4 regions of the Salmonella sp. A1325 genome follow, and region 2 is predicted to be linked to each of the others. Evidence: predicted binding sites of a transcription regulator. Region 2 holds the regulator's gene; each other region holds the start of a gene.

Region 1 (3,890 bases), on a different contig from region 2:
GGGTAAACTGGAGCAGAAGAGCAAGTTTAACGTCGGCGCCATTTACCGCGTCACCGATTGGGCCGACGTTAACCTCAGCTACGAGCGCGGCAACACCTTTATGTTTGGCGTTACGCTGCGCACCAATTTCAACGATTTACGTCCCGCGTATCATGACAATTCACGCCCGCAATACCGACCACAGCCGCAGGATGCCATCCTGCAACATTCGGTAGTGGCTAATCAATTAACGTTATTGAAATATAATGCCGGTCTGGCGGACCCGAAAATCCAGGTCAAAGGCGATACGCTGTACGTTACCGGCGAACAGGTGAAGTACCGCGACTCCCGTGAAGGGATCGTGCGCGCTAACCGGATCGTCATGAACGATCTGCCGGAGGGAATCCGCACGATCCGCGTGACGGAAAACCGCCTTAATCTGCCGCAGGTCACCACTGAAACCGATGTCGCCAGCCTGAAACGCCATCTGGAAGGCGAACCGCTGGGACATGAAACCCCGCTGGCGCAAAAACGTGTGGAGCCGATCGTGCCAGAGAGTACTGAACAGGGCTGGTATATCGACAAGTCGCGCATTGATTTTCATCTTGATCCCGTGCTGAATCAGTCGGTAGGCGGCCCGGAAAACTTCTATATGTATCAGTTGGGCGTAATGGGAACTGCGGATCTGTGGGTCACGGATCATCTGCTCACCACGGGCAGCGTGTTTGCCAATATCGCCAACAACTACGACAAATTTAACTACACCAATCCGCCGAAGGATTCACATCTGCCGCGGGTGCGTACGCATGTCCGTGAGTATGTGCAGAATGATGTTTATGTGAATAACCTACAGGCCAACTACTTCCAGTATTTTGGCAATGGTTTCTATGGGCAGGTCTACGGTGGTTATCTGGAGACCATGTTTGGCGGTGCCGGGGCGGAAGTCCTGTATCGCCCGGTAGACAGCAATTGGGCGTTTGGTCTGGATGCCAACTACGTGAAACAGCGTGACTGGCGTAGCGCGCAGGATATGATGAAGTTTACCGATTACAGCGTGAAGACCGGACATTTGACCGCATACTGGACGCCGCCGTTCGCCCAGGATGTGCTGGTGAAAGCCAGCGTTGGTCAGTATCTGGCGGGCGATAAAGGCGGTACGCTGGAGATCGCCAAACGCTTCGATAGCGGCGTCGTTGTCGGCGGTTACGCGACGATTACCGATGCGTCGCCGGATGAATATGGGGAAGGGGATTTTACCAAAGGCGTATATGTTTCCGTGCCGCTGGATCTCTTCTCGTCCGGCCCAACCCGAAGTCGTGCGGCAATTGGCTGGACGCCGCTGACGCGTGACGGTGGTCAACAGCTTGGCCGTAAGTTTGGCCTGTATGATATGACCAGTGACAGGAGCGTAAATTTCCGTTAATACTCAGGCCGGATAAGGCGTTCAAAGCGCTATCCGGCAAATTATCTTATTGAACAAAATATAAACATAAATAAAAAATATAGATGCTCGTCACATTTGTGCGTTATACAGAAACCTCGCCGCAGAGAAAGAGGGGGCTGTTATGATGCCATTATCGCGCTCACGTCTTGAGTTTATCGCCACGATTTTACAAAACGTACTAAATTTGGGGCTGCTTACCCTCGGTCTGATCCTGGTCGTTTTTCTCGGTAAAGAGACGGTGCACCTGGCGGATGCCTTATTCGTGCCTGAGCAAGCCAGCAAATATGAACTGGTGGAAGGGCTGGTGATCTACTTTCTTTATTTCGAATTTATTGCGCTGATTGTGAAGTACTTTAAGTCTGGCCTTCACTTTCCGCTGCGCTATTTCGTGTACATTGGGATCACGGCGATTGTGCGCCTGATCATTGTCGATCATAAAACGCCAATGGATGTATTACTCTATTCGGCGGCGATCCTCCTGTTGGTTATCACGTTGTGGTTATGTAATTCGAACCGACTACGGCGAGAATAGGCGTCGCCACACTGTAACGGACGTACGGCGTGGCGATAAATCAGCTTATTGTATGGCGGCTTTCGGCGTTTTCTCTTCTGCTGGCGTCCATAACTTCTCAAGTTCTTCCAGCGTTTTGCCTTTGGTTTCCGGCACGAACTTCCACATAAACAGCGCCGCCAGAATACCCATACAACCGTAAATCCAGTAGGAGAAACCGTTGTGGAAATGGGAAACCAGCCACGAATTTTTGTCCATCATCGGGAAGGTCCAGGAGACGAAGTAGTTCGCCAGCCACTGCGCGGCGACGGCAATGGCGAGCGCTTTGCCACGAATCGCGTTCGGGAAGATTTCTGCCAGCAGCACCCAACAAACCGGTCCCCAGGACATGGCAAATGCGGCGACGTAAAACAGCATCGACAGCAGCGCTATCAGCCCGGAAGCCTGGGTGTAAAACGCGGTGCCAAGGCTGAACATCCCAAGAGCCATGCCCAATGCGCCAATAATTTGCAGCGGTTTGCGACCAAATTTATCTACCGTCATAATGGCCAGCACGGTGAAGCTCAGGTTGATTACGCCGACAATAATGGTCTGCAAGAGCGCCACGTCGGTGCTGGCCCCCAACGTTTTAAACACTTCCGGCGCGTAGTAGAGCACGACGTTAATGCCGACAAACTGCTGGAAGACGGACAGCATCACGCCGATGACTATCACGCCCACGCCAAACATCAACAGGCGTCCGCCGGTTTTACGACCATGCTCCAGAGACTGGTTGATCTCCTGCATGGCCTGGGTGGTGAGGCTGCTACCCATAATTTTGCGCAGAATGCCCTCCGCCTGTTCGTGTTTGCCACGTGCCATCAGCCAGCGCGGGCTTTCCGGTACGGTATACAGCAGCAGTAAAAACAGCAGGGCGGGAATACTTTCGGAAGCAAACATATATCGCCAGCCATCGGTATTCAGCCAGTTAGCGTCACCAGAGCGGGCAATGAAATAGTTAACGCAATACACCAACAGTTGACCAAAAATAATGGCGAACTGGTTAAAGGAAACCAGTTTCCCACGAATATGCGCTGGAGCCAGTTCAGCAATATACATCGGTGAGAGCATTGAGGCTAAACCAACGCCAATACCACCGATGATGCGATAAATAACAAATTCGGGGACATATCCGGCCAAATAAACAGGTACGGCATTATCTGGGTTAATCGTGGTAAATCCTAATTCTGGCCATGCGGAGCCAATACCGGAAATAAAGAACAGCAGAGCGGCGATTTTCAGCGAGTCCCGACGACCAAAGCGGTTACTGCAATAACCGCCCAGCGCACCGCCGATGATGCAGCCAATCAACGCACTGGCGACGCAGAAGCCCAATAGCGAGTTGGCGGCGGATTCACTTAAATGTTGCGGAGCGACAAACACGGTATTTAAGGATTCTACCGTTCCGGATATGACGGCAGTGTCATAGCCGAATAATAACCCTCCTAATGTTGCGACTAAGGTAATGGAAAAAATATAGCGGGAATTATAGTGGGTGTTCATTCAGACCTGCCTTAGAGGATACAGCTCTTTTGATCAGTGTCGTGATGGTGAATTTAACAGGCAGGGAAAACAATTATCATTTTTTACATTGCAATTATGTTTTGTCTTTTCTGTGATCTTAATTCTGTTTAATTTGTCTGTTTTCAGGCGGTAAATATAATTGCAGTGATGGGGGCCACGAAAGGAAATAATCGTAACAGCAATGCAAAATAACATAAAAAAAGCGCTCCGAAGAGCGCCAAAATACGACCATAAGTGGGGATAACATAAGTTGAGGGCAGTGGCATTGCCCGTTGCCGGGCAGGTACTTCGATAAGACTTAACCTTTCACACCCCCTGCCGTCAGGCCGTTGACCAGCCAACGCTGCGCCAACAGGAACACCAGGGTGATAGGAATAGCGGAAAGGACGGCGG
Region 2 (3,890 bases):
TCGTTACTGAGGATCAGTCGGATAGCTTCTTGATCGGCTTCCAGCGCATCATGGGCGTTTTTACGTAATAGCCCGCTTTGCCATTGCGGCCACAGCCAGACCATGCCGCCAAAGGCAATTAAACAGCCAATCAGCGTATCGATCAGCCTCGGCACAATAAACTGCTCTCCGTTTAACGTCAGTAACTGGATGGTGTATACCGCCGTCACCGTAAAGCCGACCGTCGCCCAGCCGTAGTTTTTACGAATAATCAGATAACTTGCCAGCGTTAGTACCAGCATGACCGCCAGCGTAATGCTTTCGGGAATATGTAAGTGCAGCGTGACGCCGGCAATCACCAGGCCGACCAGCGTTCCGACCGAACGGTGCAGAATACGTACGCGCGTCGCGCCATAGCCGTTTTGGGTGACAAACAGCACTGTCATGAGTATCCAGTACGGTTTAGGCAGGTGCAACGCGCTGCCCATCAGACTGGCGATGCTCATCATCACGCTGATGCGTCCGGCGTTGCGTAGCGCCGGTGATTTAAGAGACATATAATTTTTCAGCGCCGGAAGTAGCGGCAAACGACGCTGTTTATCGGCCATCAGGTCGCGGGCGTACAGCGGTCGCTGAGTACGCAGCACACGGGCGATTCGACTGAAGTGCCAATAGCAGAACTGGCCTACCGGATTTTCAGGATGCTGATTGGCGATCTTCTCCAGAGCGCCAATCTGTTTTTCCATGGAGAAGCGCGTCGGCAGACGATGATAAAGAATGTCATCCGCCAGCACGCGCAGGCGGGCGGCGACCGTTTGCGCATTCCAGCGAATCACCTCTTCCGCATGGCTGCGTTCTACCAGTTTCTGTACCTCTTCCGGCTGATGCAAGCTGACGGAGATGTGCTCCTGCAAATCCATCGCTTCCTGAAAAGCCCGTAGTAGACGCTTGTAATCATTATTGTTGTGCGCCGAAAGCATATGCATCTGTTGGTAACACTGGGTAATGAGATCGACCGCTTTTTGCTGGCGTATCAGCAGGGGAGGCAGCGCTTTTTCCGGATCGATATGTTGGGTGAGCAGGCTGTATTTCGCTTCGCAATAATCGGCCAGTTCACGGTATAACAAACTCAATGACTCGCGCAGCGGCTGTTCGCGCCATAGCCAGAACCAAAACCAGTTAAACACGCCGTACCATAGCGTGCCCAGCGCATAAATGAGCAGTGGCTCCCAGACGGGCATGTATCCCGCAAGACTCAGGGTAAAGATGGCGGCAATCAGCGACGCTGGCAGTAGCCGCGCGTGAAGCGGGCTAATTTCCGCCGTCACGCCAAGCACCAGCGTGAGCCCGGTCAGGATCAACGGCAGGGGGATGGATTCCGCCAGCAGAAGTTGCGTTACCAGACTGCATCCGGCGAACAGCGACGCGCCGATGATCAGGCGTTTAAAAAAGCGTTTGTGCGGGGTATCCAGACCTGCAATGTTGCAGCAGGCGGGAACGAGAGAGAAAAGCAAGCCCAGGTGTAGCTGGCCTATCAATAAACCAACAGCCACAGGCAGGCACAGCACCAGCGTTTGCCGTAGTGCGTAATTAATCTCTGGGTGATAAATCAGTCTTCGCCACATCGATGCAAACAAAAATGGCGCATGATAAAACGCGCCATTCTGACGGAATTAACGGGTGCCGTAGACGACGATGGTCTTGCCATGCGCGGAGATCAGGTTTTGATCTTCCAGCATTTTCAAAATACGACCAACGGTTTCGCGGGAGCAGCCGACGATCTGGCCGATTTCCTGACGGGTGATTTTGATCTGCATCCCATCCGGGTGCGTCATGGCATCGGGCTGTTTCGCCAGATTCAGCAGCGTCTGAGCGATACGCCCGGTGACGTCAAGGAAGGCGAGGTTACCTACTTTTTCAGAGGTGACTTGTAAGCGACGAGCCATCTGGGAAGAGAGGCGCATCAGAATATCCGGGTTGACCTGGATTAATTGGCGAAATTTTTTGTAGGAAATTTCAGCGACCTCACATGCGGTTTTCGCACGTACCCAGGCGCTGCGTTCCTGACCTTCTTCAAACAGGCCCAGTTCACCAATAAAATCACCCTGATTCAGATAAGAAAGGATCATTTCTTTCCCTTCCTCATCTTTGATCAGCACTGCCACGGAGCCTTTAACGATGTAGTACAGCGTTTCTGCTTTTTCACCCTGGTGAATCAGCGTGCTCTTTGACGGGTACTTATGAATGTGGCAATGAGACAAGAACCATTCAAGAGTCGGGTCTGTTTGCGGTTTGCCAAGCACCATGCGCGGTTATCCTCTGTTATAAGCTGTCTCCAGAGCCAGAAAACGGCACTGTCTCTGGGGTTGCAAAAATATACTTCCCGCTACCTGGGAAGGGGGCTACGAAAATAGATTGTAGCCTGTAATGTGATGTCCTCTGCATACATGCAGTACGTCAATGTATTACTGTAGCATCTTGTCTGTTTTAGCATAGCTTTCGCCGTGTGTCTCCTGGTGTCTCGCTTCAGCATGACCCAGGTCGCCTTCCATTGCGACTTTTGTTGTATGCGCGTAATCTTTCAGGAAAATTGAAACATTGGAGTTACGAAATATGCAAGCGCGTGTAAAGTGGGTTGAAGGGCTCACGTTCCTCGGAGAGTCCTCCTCCGGCCACCAGATTTTAATGGATGGCAACTCCGGTGACAAAGCGCCGAGTCCGATGGAGATGGTATTAATGGCGGCTGGCGGATGTAGCGCTATTGATGTGGTATCAATCCTGCAAAAGGGCCGTCAGAATGTCACCAACTGCGAAGTGAAGCTGACATCCGAGCGCCGGGAAGACGCGCCGCGCCTGTTTACGCACATTAATCTGCATTTTATCGTTACCGGCAGCGATCTGAAAGAGGCTGCCGTCGCGCGCGCTGTCGATCTCTCCGCGGAAAAATATTGCTCGGTGGCGCTAATGCTGGAAAAAGCGGTCAATATTACCCATTCGTATGAAGTGATTGCGGCGTAACATGTGATGCCGGATGGCGGCGTGGCTTTATCCGGCCTACCCGTTTTTATCTCGTAGGCCCGATAAGCGTAGCGCCATCGGGCATTTCACCGCGGTTATTCGATTTTTTTGCCTTCCATTAATCGCTGCACCAGCGGCAACATAATCAGCTCCATCGCCAGCCCCATTTTGCCGCCCGGCACCACTAATGTATTAATGTGAGAAATAAACGAGCCCTGGAGCATCGCCAGGAGCCAGGGAAAATCGATCCCTTCCAGGTTGCGGAAATGGATCACCACAAAACTCTCATCCAGCGAGGGAATACCCTTTGCGGCGAACGGATTGGACGTGTCGACGGTCGGCACGCGCTGGAAGTTTATATGGGTACGCGAGAACTGCGGCGTAATGTAATTGATGTAGTCGTCCATGGAACGCACCACGGAATCCATCACCGCTTCACGGGAGTGTCCGCGCTCGCTGGTGTCGCGGATTAGTTTCTGAATCCACTCGAGGTTGACGATAGGCACCACGCCAACCAACAGATCAACATGACGCGCGACATCATGTTGCGGGGTGACGACGCCGCCGTGCAGTCCTTCATAAAACAGCACATCGGTCGGTTCGGGAAGCGGCTGCCAGGGGGTAAACGTGCCGGGAACCTGATTCCACGGCACGGCTTCATCATAGGTATGCAGATATTTACGCGACTGGCCTTTACCCGTCTGCCCGTACTCAATAAAGGTATGTTCCAGTAGGCTGAAGTCATTGGCTTCAGGCCCGAAATAGCTGATATGCCGCCCGGCGTCACGCGCTTTGCGGATCGCCATGTCCATTTCCGGGCGGGTGTAACGATGAAAACTGTCGCCTTCCACCTCGGCGGCGTGCAGATTTAACTGCGCGAAAATTTTACGAAA
Region 3 (3,890 bases), on a different contig from region 2:
AATCGCCGCCCGCTAACGCTAACATTGCTTTTAATTCGCCGACGCGCAGTGTATACCAACCATTGTCCGCTCCGGTCGCCAGACCCAACAGTTCACGCACGCGGGTGAAATCGTCAAAACCTTCTTCATCCAATTGTTCAATCAGATTGAGATACTCTTCTTTATTCCAGGCGCTACCGGGCAGCGAAAGCAGAATCTCACGAAGATGGCTACCCATATTGTTGTTGGCCAGCCACAGATCTTCGGCAGGATAAATATCAGACATTCCCGGTACGATAATACGACAGGCGTATACGCCGAGATGCTCGTAATCGGCAATGTAAACTTCTTTATCTTCAGCAGCAAAGATGGCCATCAGCGTGGCGAATTCTTCTTCGGTAGTGCCGGAAAAACTCCAGTCCGTGAACGGGTAATCGGCGTCCTGTTTGAACAGATCCCAGGAAATCAGGCCGCTGGAGTCGATGAAGTGGGTCTCCAGATTAGTGTGCTCCGCGACTTCTTCATCATCGAACGTTGGTGGCGTGAAGACATCAAGATCTTTCAGTCCGCGTCCCTGGAGTAGCTCGGTCACTGTACGTTCCAGCGCAACGCCAAAGTCAGGATGGGCGCCAAAAGAAGCAAAGCAGGTACCGTTAGCCGGGTTGAACAGCACGACGCAGATAACCGGATACTTACCGCCCAGCGAGCCGTCATAGGCGAAAATCGGGAAACCCTCGGCTTCCAGCGTGGCGATCGACTCCATTACCGCCGGATAACGCGCCATCACCTCTGCGGGAATCTCCGGCAGACTGATACTTTCTGCAATGATGCGATTTTTCACATAGCGCTCGAAGACTTCCGACAGTCCCTGAACGCGGGCTTCATTACGCGTATTGCCGGCGGACATTCCGTTAGAGACGTACAGGTTGCCGATGATATTCATCGGAATATACACGGTCTGGTTATCGGACTGACGGGTAAATGGCAGGCCGCAGACGCCGCGTGCTTCATTGCCAGACTGAAGATCAATTAACTGGCTTCCGGTGAGTTCATTTTCCGGATCGTAAAACGCGCGCAGACGGGCATCAAGCAAGCCTTCCGGTACGTCGTCATTTTCAGTCAGCGGGAACCACTTTTCGTTCGGATAATGCACGAATGGCCCGTTGGCGACCGTTTCGCCAAGCCAGAAATCAGCAAAAAAGTAGTTGGTTGACAGACGCTCGAAGTATTCGCCCAGCGCCGAGGCCAGCGCTGCTTTTTTGGTCGCGCCTTTTCCGTTGGTAAAGCATAACGCGCACTCTTTATCGCGAATATGCACTGACCAGACGTTTGGCACCGGGTTCAGCCAGGAGGCCTCTTCGATGTGAAAGCCGAGGTCGAGTAACTTTTGCTGGAAGCGGGCGATGGAGTCTTCCAACGCGGCGTCTTTGCCGGGAATAAATGTTTGCGTCATGAAAATCACTTTTGTCGTACGGAAAGCGCGCAATGATACGGGTTTTATGTGACGGGCGCTATCTCGCCGGGACATCGGCGGAAATAAAAGTATTGGCTATGCTTTTACACTGGAATTCACAGGAAGAGCATAAAAAATGAAAGCATTTGATTTGCAACGAATGGCGCTGGATAACGTGCCGGTAGCGTTTTTGGGGGAAGTGGCGCTACGTAGCTTTTACACCTTTGTTCTGGTGTTTCTTTTCTTAAAGGTGACAGGACGACGCGGCGTACGGCAAATGTCGCTTTTTGAAGTGCTGATCATTTTGACATTGGGGTCGGCGGCAGGCGACGTCGCGTTTTATGATGACGTTCCGATGCTCCCTGTTCTGGTGGTATTCATCACCCTGGCGCTGCTCTATCGCCTGGTCATGTGGCTGATGGCGCATAGTGAAAAGTTGGAAGATCTGCTGGAAGGCAAGTCGGTGGTCATTGTTGAAGACGGCGAACTGGCGTGGGAAAAACTGCAGCGCTCGAACATGACGGAGTTTGAGTTTTTTATGGAGCTTCGCTTGAATGGCGTTGAGCAACTGGGGCAAGTCAGACTGGCCATCCTGGAGACAAACGGACAAATCAGCGTCTATTTCTTTGAAAATAAAGACGTTAAGCCGGGGTTAAGCATTCTTCCTGAGCACTGTACGCCACGCTTTATCGTGGCGCCGGAGGCTGGCGACTATGCCTGCGTACGTTGCAGTGAAGTGATACGCATGAATGTCGGGGAGAAGCAATTATGTCCGCGCTGCGCAAATCCAGAATGGACGAAGGCAAGCCGGGCTAAACGCGTTGTTTAACAGCGAAAATATCGGATTTATACGGTTAATCCGGAAGATTCTGTTGTGTGACGCATGCCGCATTTTCTCCTCGCATTGTTTTACCCATTGCGGCGCGTGTCACTGAATGATAAAACCGATATTCACATGAATAACGTTTGCCTGATGTCTGTCAGGCAGGAAACAATGCAGCGTGGTGAGGGGAAATGGCTCAGGTCTTTAATTTTAGTTCAGGTCCGGCGATGCTACCGGCGGAAGTACTTAAACTGGCGCAACAGGAACTGCGTGACTGGCACGGTCTTGGTACGTCGGTAATGGAAATTAGCCATCGAGGCAAAGAGTTTATCCAGGTCGCTGAAGAGGCGGAGCAGGATTTTCGCGATCTCCTTAATATCCCCTCCAACTATAAAGTTTTATTTTGTCACGGCGGCGGTCGCGGGCAGTTTGCTGGCGTGCCGCTCAATCTGCTGGGCGATAAAACCACGGCGGATTATGTCGATGCTGGTTACTGGGCGGCGAGCGCCATCAAAGAAGCCAAAAAATACTGTGCGCCGCAGATTATCGACGCCAAAATCACCGTTGACGGCAAACGTGCCGTAAAACCGATGCGCGAGTGGCAGCTTTCCGATAACGCCGCTTATTTACACTATTGCCCGAATGAGACTATTGACGGCATCGCCATCGATGAAACGCCTGATTTTGGCCCGGAGGTGGTCGTCACGGCGGACTTTTCTTCTACCATCCTGTCTGCGCCGCTGGATATCTCTCGCTATGGCGTAATTTATGCTGGCGCGCAGAAGAATATCGGTCCGGCAGGACTGACGCTGGTTATCGTCCGGGAGGATCTGTTAGGCAAGGCGCATGAGAGCTGCCCGTCCATCCTCGACTACACCGTCCTGAATGATAACGACTCGATGTTTAATACGCCGCCGACTTTCGCCTGGTATCTTTCCGGTCTGGTATTCAAATGGTTGAAAGCGCAGGGCGGCGTGGCGGCGATGCACAAAATCAATCAGCAAAAAGCGGAGTTGCTGTACGGTGTGATTGATAACAGCGATTTCTACCGTAACGATGTCGCACAGGCCAACCGTTCGCGGATGAACGTTCCGTTCCAGTTAGCGGACAATGCGCTGGACAAGGTCTTTCTGGAAGAGTCTTTCGCCGCCGGTCTGCACGCCTTAAAAGGGCACCGTGTTGTTGGTGGTATGCGCGCCTCTATCTATAACGCCATGCCGATTGAAGGGGTGAAAGCGCTGACCGATTTCATGATCGATTTTGAGCGTCGCCACGGCTAATACATTTCTTTTTTCATCCCCACGGCCAGTCTGTGGGGTTTTTATTTCTGTTTTTTGAGAGTTGAGTTTCATGGAATCCCTGACGTTACAACCCATCGCGCGGGTCGATGGCGCCATTAATTTACCTGGCTCCAAAAGTGTTTCAAACCGTGCTTTGCTCCTGGCGGCTTTAGCTTGTGGTAAAACCGTTCTGACGAATCTGCTGGATAGCGATGACGTCCGCCATATGCTCAATGCCCTGAGCGCGTTGGGGATCAATTACACCCTTTCTGCCGATCGCACCCGCTGTGATATCACGGGTAATGGCGGCGCATTACGTGCGCCAGGCGCTCTGGAACTGTTTCTCGGTAATGCC
Region 4 (3,890 bases), on a different contig from region 2:
CTTCAACCTTTATCTGTTGCGCAAGCACTGAATGCTGACGCGTTTTTTCATGAATCATCACAATTAGTCGGGAAGAGAGAAAATCGGCGGCAGAGAGATTGATAGAGACATAAAGATGCGGGTGCGCGGCCAGAAAACCACCTAAATCATTAAATACCTCTTCGACGACATAATCGGTGATCTGCTCAATCATCCCCTCTTTTTCCGCCAGCGGAATAAATTCGCACGGGCTCATCACCGGACCGTGATAGCCCGGCCAACGCAATAGCGCTTCGGCACCTACACATGTCCCGTTTCGGATATCAATGATCGGCTGATAATGAAGGCAAAGCTGGTGCCTGGTAATGGCCCGTTGCAGCAATCGACGCGGTGAGTAATATGCCTGCCGGGATCGTGACCACATAAATAAGACGATAATGCTACAGATGATCCCTAACGGTAGCGTTAACGTAAGCTGATGAAAGAGGTTCTGGTAAAAGCGTTGCTTTGAGGTTGACACAATCGCGGCAACCGGTCGTTTTGCTGATTTAACCAGAGTATAAAAACGCTCACCCTGTTGGAACACAGGTTCACTCCGTCGTACCAAAGGTAATAGCTGATCAGCCTGCGCCTGTTCACTCAGGGAGAAAAAGGTGTTGGTCACCGTATCATACATTCCCCAGGCCAACGCCGGATCGTCTGACATCACCTCGCTATAAGATAAGGGATTGATAACCGCGACATAGTTTCCCCGCTGCATATATGTCATTTTATAACCGTTGAAAAAAGGCGTATCACGATAGTAATAAATAGCGATGTCAGGCTTTCGTTTATAGTCAGCGCGGGGAATAAAATAAGGACTTGTTGGCGTCATAACCGTAGAGCATAGAAAACGCTGGCCCTTAGCATAAATCAACTCATTAATGTACAAACGACCGCGGATAATATTCAGCATTCGCTGTTGATGGGCTGGCGTACAGGCTTGCCCCTGATATTGTTCAGCGGCATCGCGGGCTAAATCTGCTTGCAGGATAACCCGCTCCGTTTTATCTAATACCAACTGCGCAAATGAATGTAACTGATTTCTGGTTTCAGAGACTGCCCGGATATGAGCAAACCAGATCGCCAGCAATACAGGAAGTAACACCACAATGATCGTTCCGAGAAATCTCAACACCTTGCGTCGTGTGCTTTGACTCATTTTCAGCCTATTTCCCTGCATTATTTGTGACTATTGTTGGCAAAATAAGACGTGAACCAAACGGAGGTTTACGGTGCATGAATTTATCAATATTAGCAACAGACTTTTACCGATCAACATTTACCATTAATAACTACGCGCAATCTCTTTCGCATACCTGGCAGGACGCTAAATATTTTTGACAATATCAGATTTATACTCAAGTAAACGATGGGGTATACATCTTTACTCCTTTCTTTTGATAAATAACTTGATATTTTTATCAGGTCTGAATTTCACGAAAAAAATAAAAGAGTAGTAATAATACATCTTTGCTTTCCGGCAGTTTCTCTACGGACGCGCAGAAGTCACACAAAAAATACGGTTATAAAACGCACAAAAAATACATTATCCATCTGGCGAACAAGCTGGTTTTTGTGATATAGTTCACAAAAATAATGAAACAGAAACAATGTTTCATTCGATGTTGATGTGACGTCCGTTGATAGCCAGAATGTCCCACGTTTCCCGGGAACAACGCCGCGCTGTCCTGGACAAAGGTCTATTCAGAGGAAATGTTTCATGGCTGCCATAACCACTGGTGTCGTTCTTCTCCGCTGGCAACTGTTGAGCGCCGTGCTCATGTTTTTAGCCAGCACGCTCAATATCCGTTTCCGTAAATCAGATTATATTGGTCTGGCAGTGATCAGTAGCGGTCTGGGCGTGGTATTCGCCTGCTGGTTTGCCACCGGTTTACTCGGTATTACCATGATGAATCTCGCCGCGATCTGGCATAACATTGAAGCCGTAATGGTCGAAACGATGAGCCAGACCCCGCCAGAATGGCCGATGGTGCTGACCTGATACGCTATCGCTGCCGGTGAAGTCGCCCACCGGTTATCTCAACGCGGAATCGCGCGCCAGGGGTAGCCTTGCGCATCATCACGTCCCTCACATAACCGTTGATGAGGGCCGCCAGGTGTGGTTATCCAAAAATGGCAAGTGGAATAGCCCTAACAGAATCGAGCTAAACTTATTGAAAACATTGCCGACTCGTTAAATGACAAAAAAAGACCCGTTTGTGCAACGGGTCTTTTTTATTAAATAGTACCGCCTGATAACAGCGACAAGCGCTGCTTATTTTACATTAATAATTTATCCGGAGAACAATCACGGATTATTTTCCCACCTTTCATTACCAGGACCCGGTCAAAATACTTTATCAGGTATCGACGATGCGTCACCATGATCAACGTTTTCCCATGAATAAACTCATCTAAGTTATCAAAAATTTGCTTCTCGGTATTCTCATCCAGATTTGATGTTGGTTCATCCCATAAAAAGACGCTGGCGTTACTGCTCAGACTGCGTGCTAATAATAACTGCTGCTGCTGTCCGGATGACAGGTTTTTAGCCATAAAATTCACCGGAAACTTCAGCCCCATAGGATGTTGCAAGATAAAACCACAGTTCGCCAGATGAAGCGCCTTCAGTACCCGGCCCCTGTCGTTTTGCGGTTTTAACGCGAAATTACTTTCAATGGTTCCGGTGAATAAAACATCATGTGTCGTCACCACACTTAAATGCTGAGAAAAAAAGTTCTGCGATAAATGTCCTAAGTTATATCCATCATATAAGATGGCACCGTCTGTTGGCGAAAGGTAGCCAGATAGCATTCCCAGTAATGAGCTTTTTCCTGCACCGCATTCGCCTACCACCGCGACACGTTGCCCCGCAGGTATGTCTATAGACAGTCGGTTAATAATCATCGGAGATTGAGCATCATACTGATAACTCACGCCCCGGATAGAGATATCGCCATTGCACTTTGATATGGACTGTAATGCCGGTGTTTTTTCTGCCTGATCTTCATCAAAAAAAGAAAGCAGATCCTTACCGGTTTTTTCTGCTGATAAAATAGAGATTAATGTAGAAGAAAAATTCGAAATGATCCCGGAGATACGGCCAGAGACAATGACAGATGAAACAATTGCGCCAGTGGTAACATCACCCTTAATTACCATAAAAAAGGCTATTACCATAATAGTTATTTGGGTAATAGATGACATACTACCCAATATAGATTGATAGATAAGATTTAATTTCCTTATCTTCAGGTTAAGATACGACTGTTCATTTGATGTATTAACCCAATCAAAAAGTAAACCTTGATTATTTAAGGTATGGATCATTTTAATAGATAAGAAAACTTCTGAGATGAAAATATTCCTGTTCTTCTGTCCTTCTTTTTGTTTGTTCATTAACTCATTAGTATAATGGTGGTTAACGATGGAAATAATAATAGAGACGATAAACATGGTAACAGGTACAATAACAACCAGACCTAAATTTACATATATAACAATGAGAAATATAATAAATATTGGAATATCGGCTATACGTTGAAAGATCGAGTTTAATAAAACGGGTTTAATTTTCTGAAACTCATTCCATAGCACAAATGCTGATGACATGGATCTGCCATTTTTCTTTTTACTATAAAGGACCGCTTCAAGAAATGCGATATCAATATCGACGTCATCCTGCCTTGCTGTGATAGACTGATAAATATCTTTCGAAGTACGAAGAATAAACTCAAAAACAATAAATACAGCAACAATTATAGCCACACCAAATAAAGATGAAACCGAAGCACTTGGAACAAGCTTATCATAGAATAGATTACTAAATACTGGGATAGTTAACGCAAAAATTGCCATAAAAAGAGATG

Evidence for each region. Region 2 encodes CRP, which controls carbon source genes, mostly activating them, when cyclic AMP is high. Its sites were predicted from a motif close to ATGTGANNNNNNTCACAT; they were not measured.
Region 1: psiE (phosphate-starvation-inducible protein PsiE) is a predicted target of CRP. The motif match lies at 1,481-1,498, and genes of this name have one in related genera.
Region 3: serC (3-phosphoserine/phosphohydroxythreonine transaminase) is a predicted target of CRP. The motif match lies at 2,307-2,324, and genes of this name have one in related genera.
Region 4: NAZ64_RS18060 (YjcB family protein) is a predicted target of CRP. The motif match lies at 1,595-1,612, and genes of this name have one in related genera.

The regions. Positions count from the first base shown of each region.
Region 1 is NZ_JAMLWO010000010.1:163,146-167,035, reverse strand. It holds gene NAZ64_RS18255 (YjbH domain-containing protein) at 1-1,402, shown strand, start outside; gene psiE (phosphate-starvation-inducible protein PsiE) at 1,545-1,955, shown strand; gene xylE (D-xylose transporter XylE) at 2,001-3,476, opposite strand; gene malG (maltose ABC transporter permease MalG) at 3,796-3,890, opposite strand, start outside.
Region 2 is NZ_JAMLWO010000004.1:14,644-18,533, reverse strand. It holds gene NAZ64_RS09465 (YccS/YhfK family putative transporter) at 1-1,604, opposite strand, end outside; gene crp (cAMP-activated global transcriptional regulator CRP) at 1,653-2,285, opposite strand; gene NAZ64_RS09455 (OsmC family protein) at 2,593-2,997, shown strand; gene NAZ64_RS09450 (phosphoribulokinase) at 3,093-3,890, opposite strand, start outside.
Region 3 is NZ_JAMLWO010000007.1:174,655-178,544, forward strand. It holds gene ycaO (30S ribosomal protein S12 methylthiotransferase accessory factor YcaO) at 1-1,432, opposite strand, end outside; gene NAZ64_RS15240 (DUF421 domain-containing protein) at 1,569-2,261, shown strand; gene serC (3-phosphoserine/phosphohydroxythreonine transaminase) at 2,447-3,535, shown strand; gene aroA (3-phosphoshikimate 1-carboxyvinyltransferase) at 3,606-3,890, shown strand, end outside.
Region 4 is NZ_JAMLWO010000010.1:106,427-110,316, forward strand. It holds gene NAZ64_RS18055 (EAL domain-containing protein) at 1-1,180, opposite strand, end outside; gene NAZ64_RS18060 (YjcB family protein) at 1,742-2,023, shown strand; gene siiF (SPI-4 type I secretion system protein SiiF) at 2,302-3,890, opposite strand, start outside.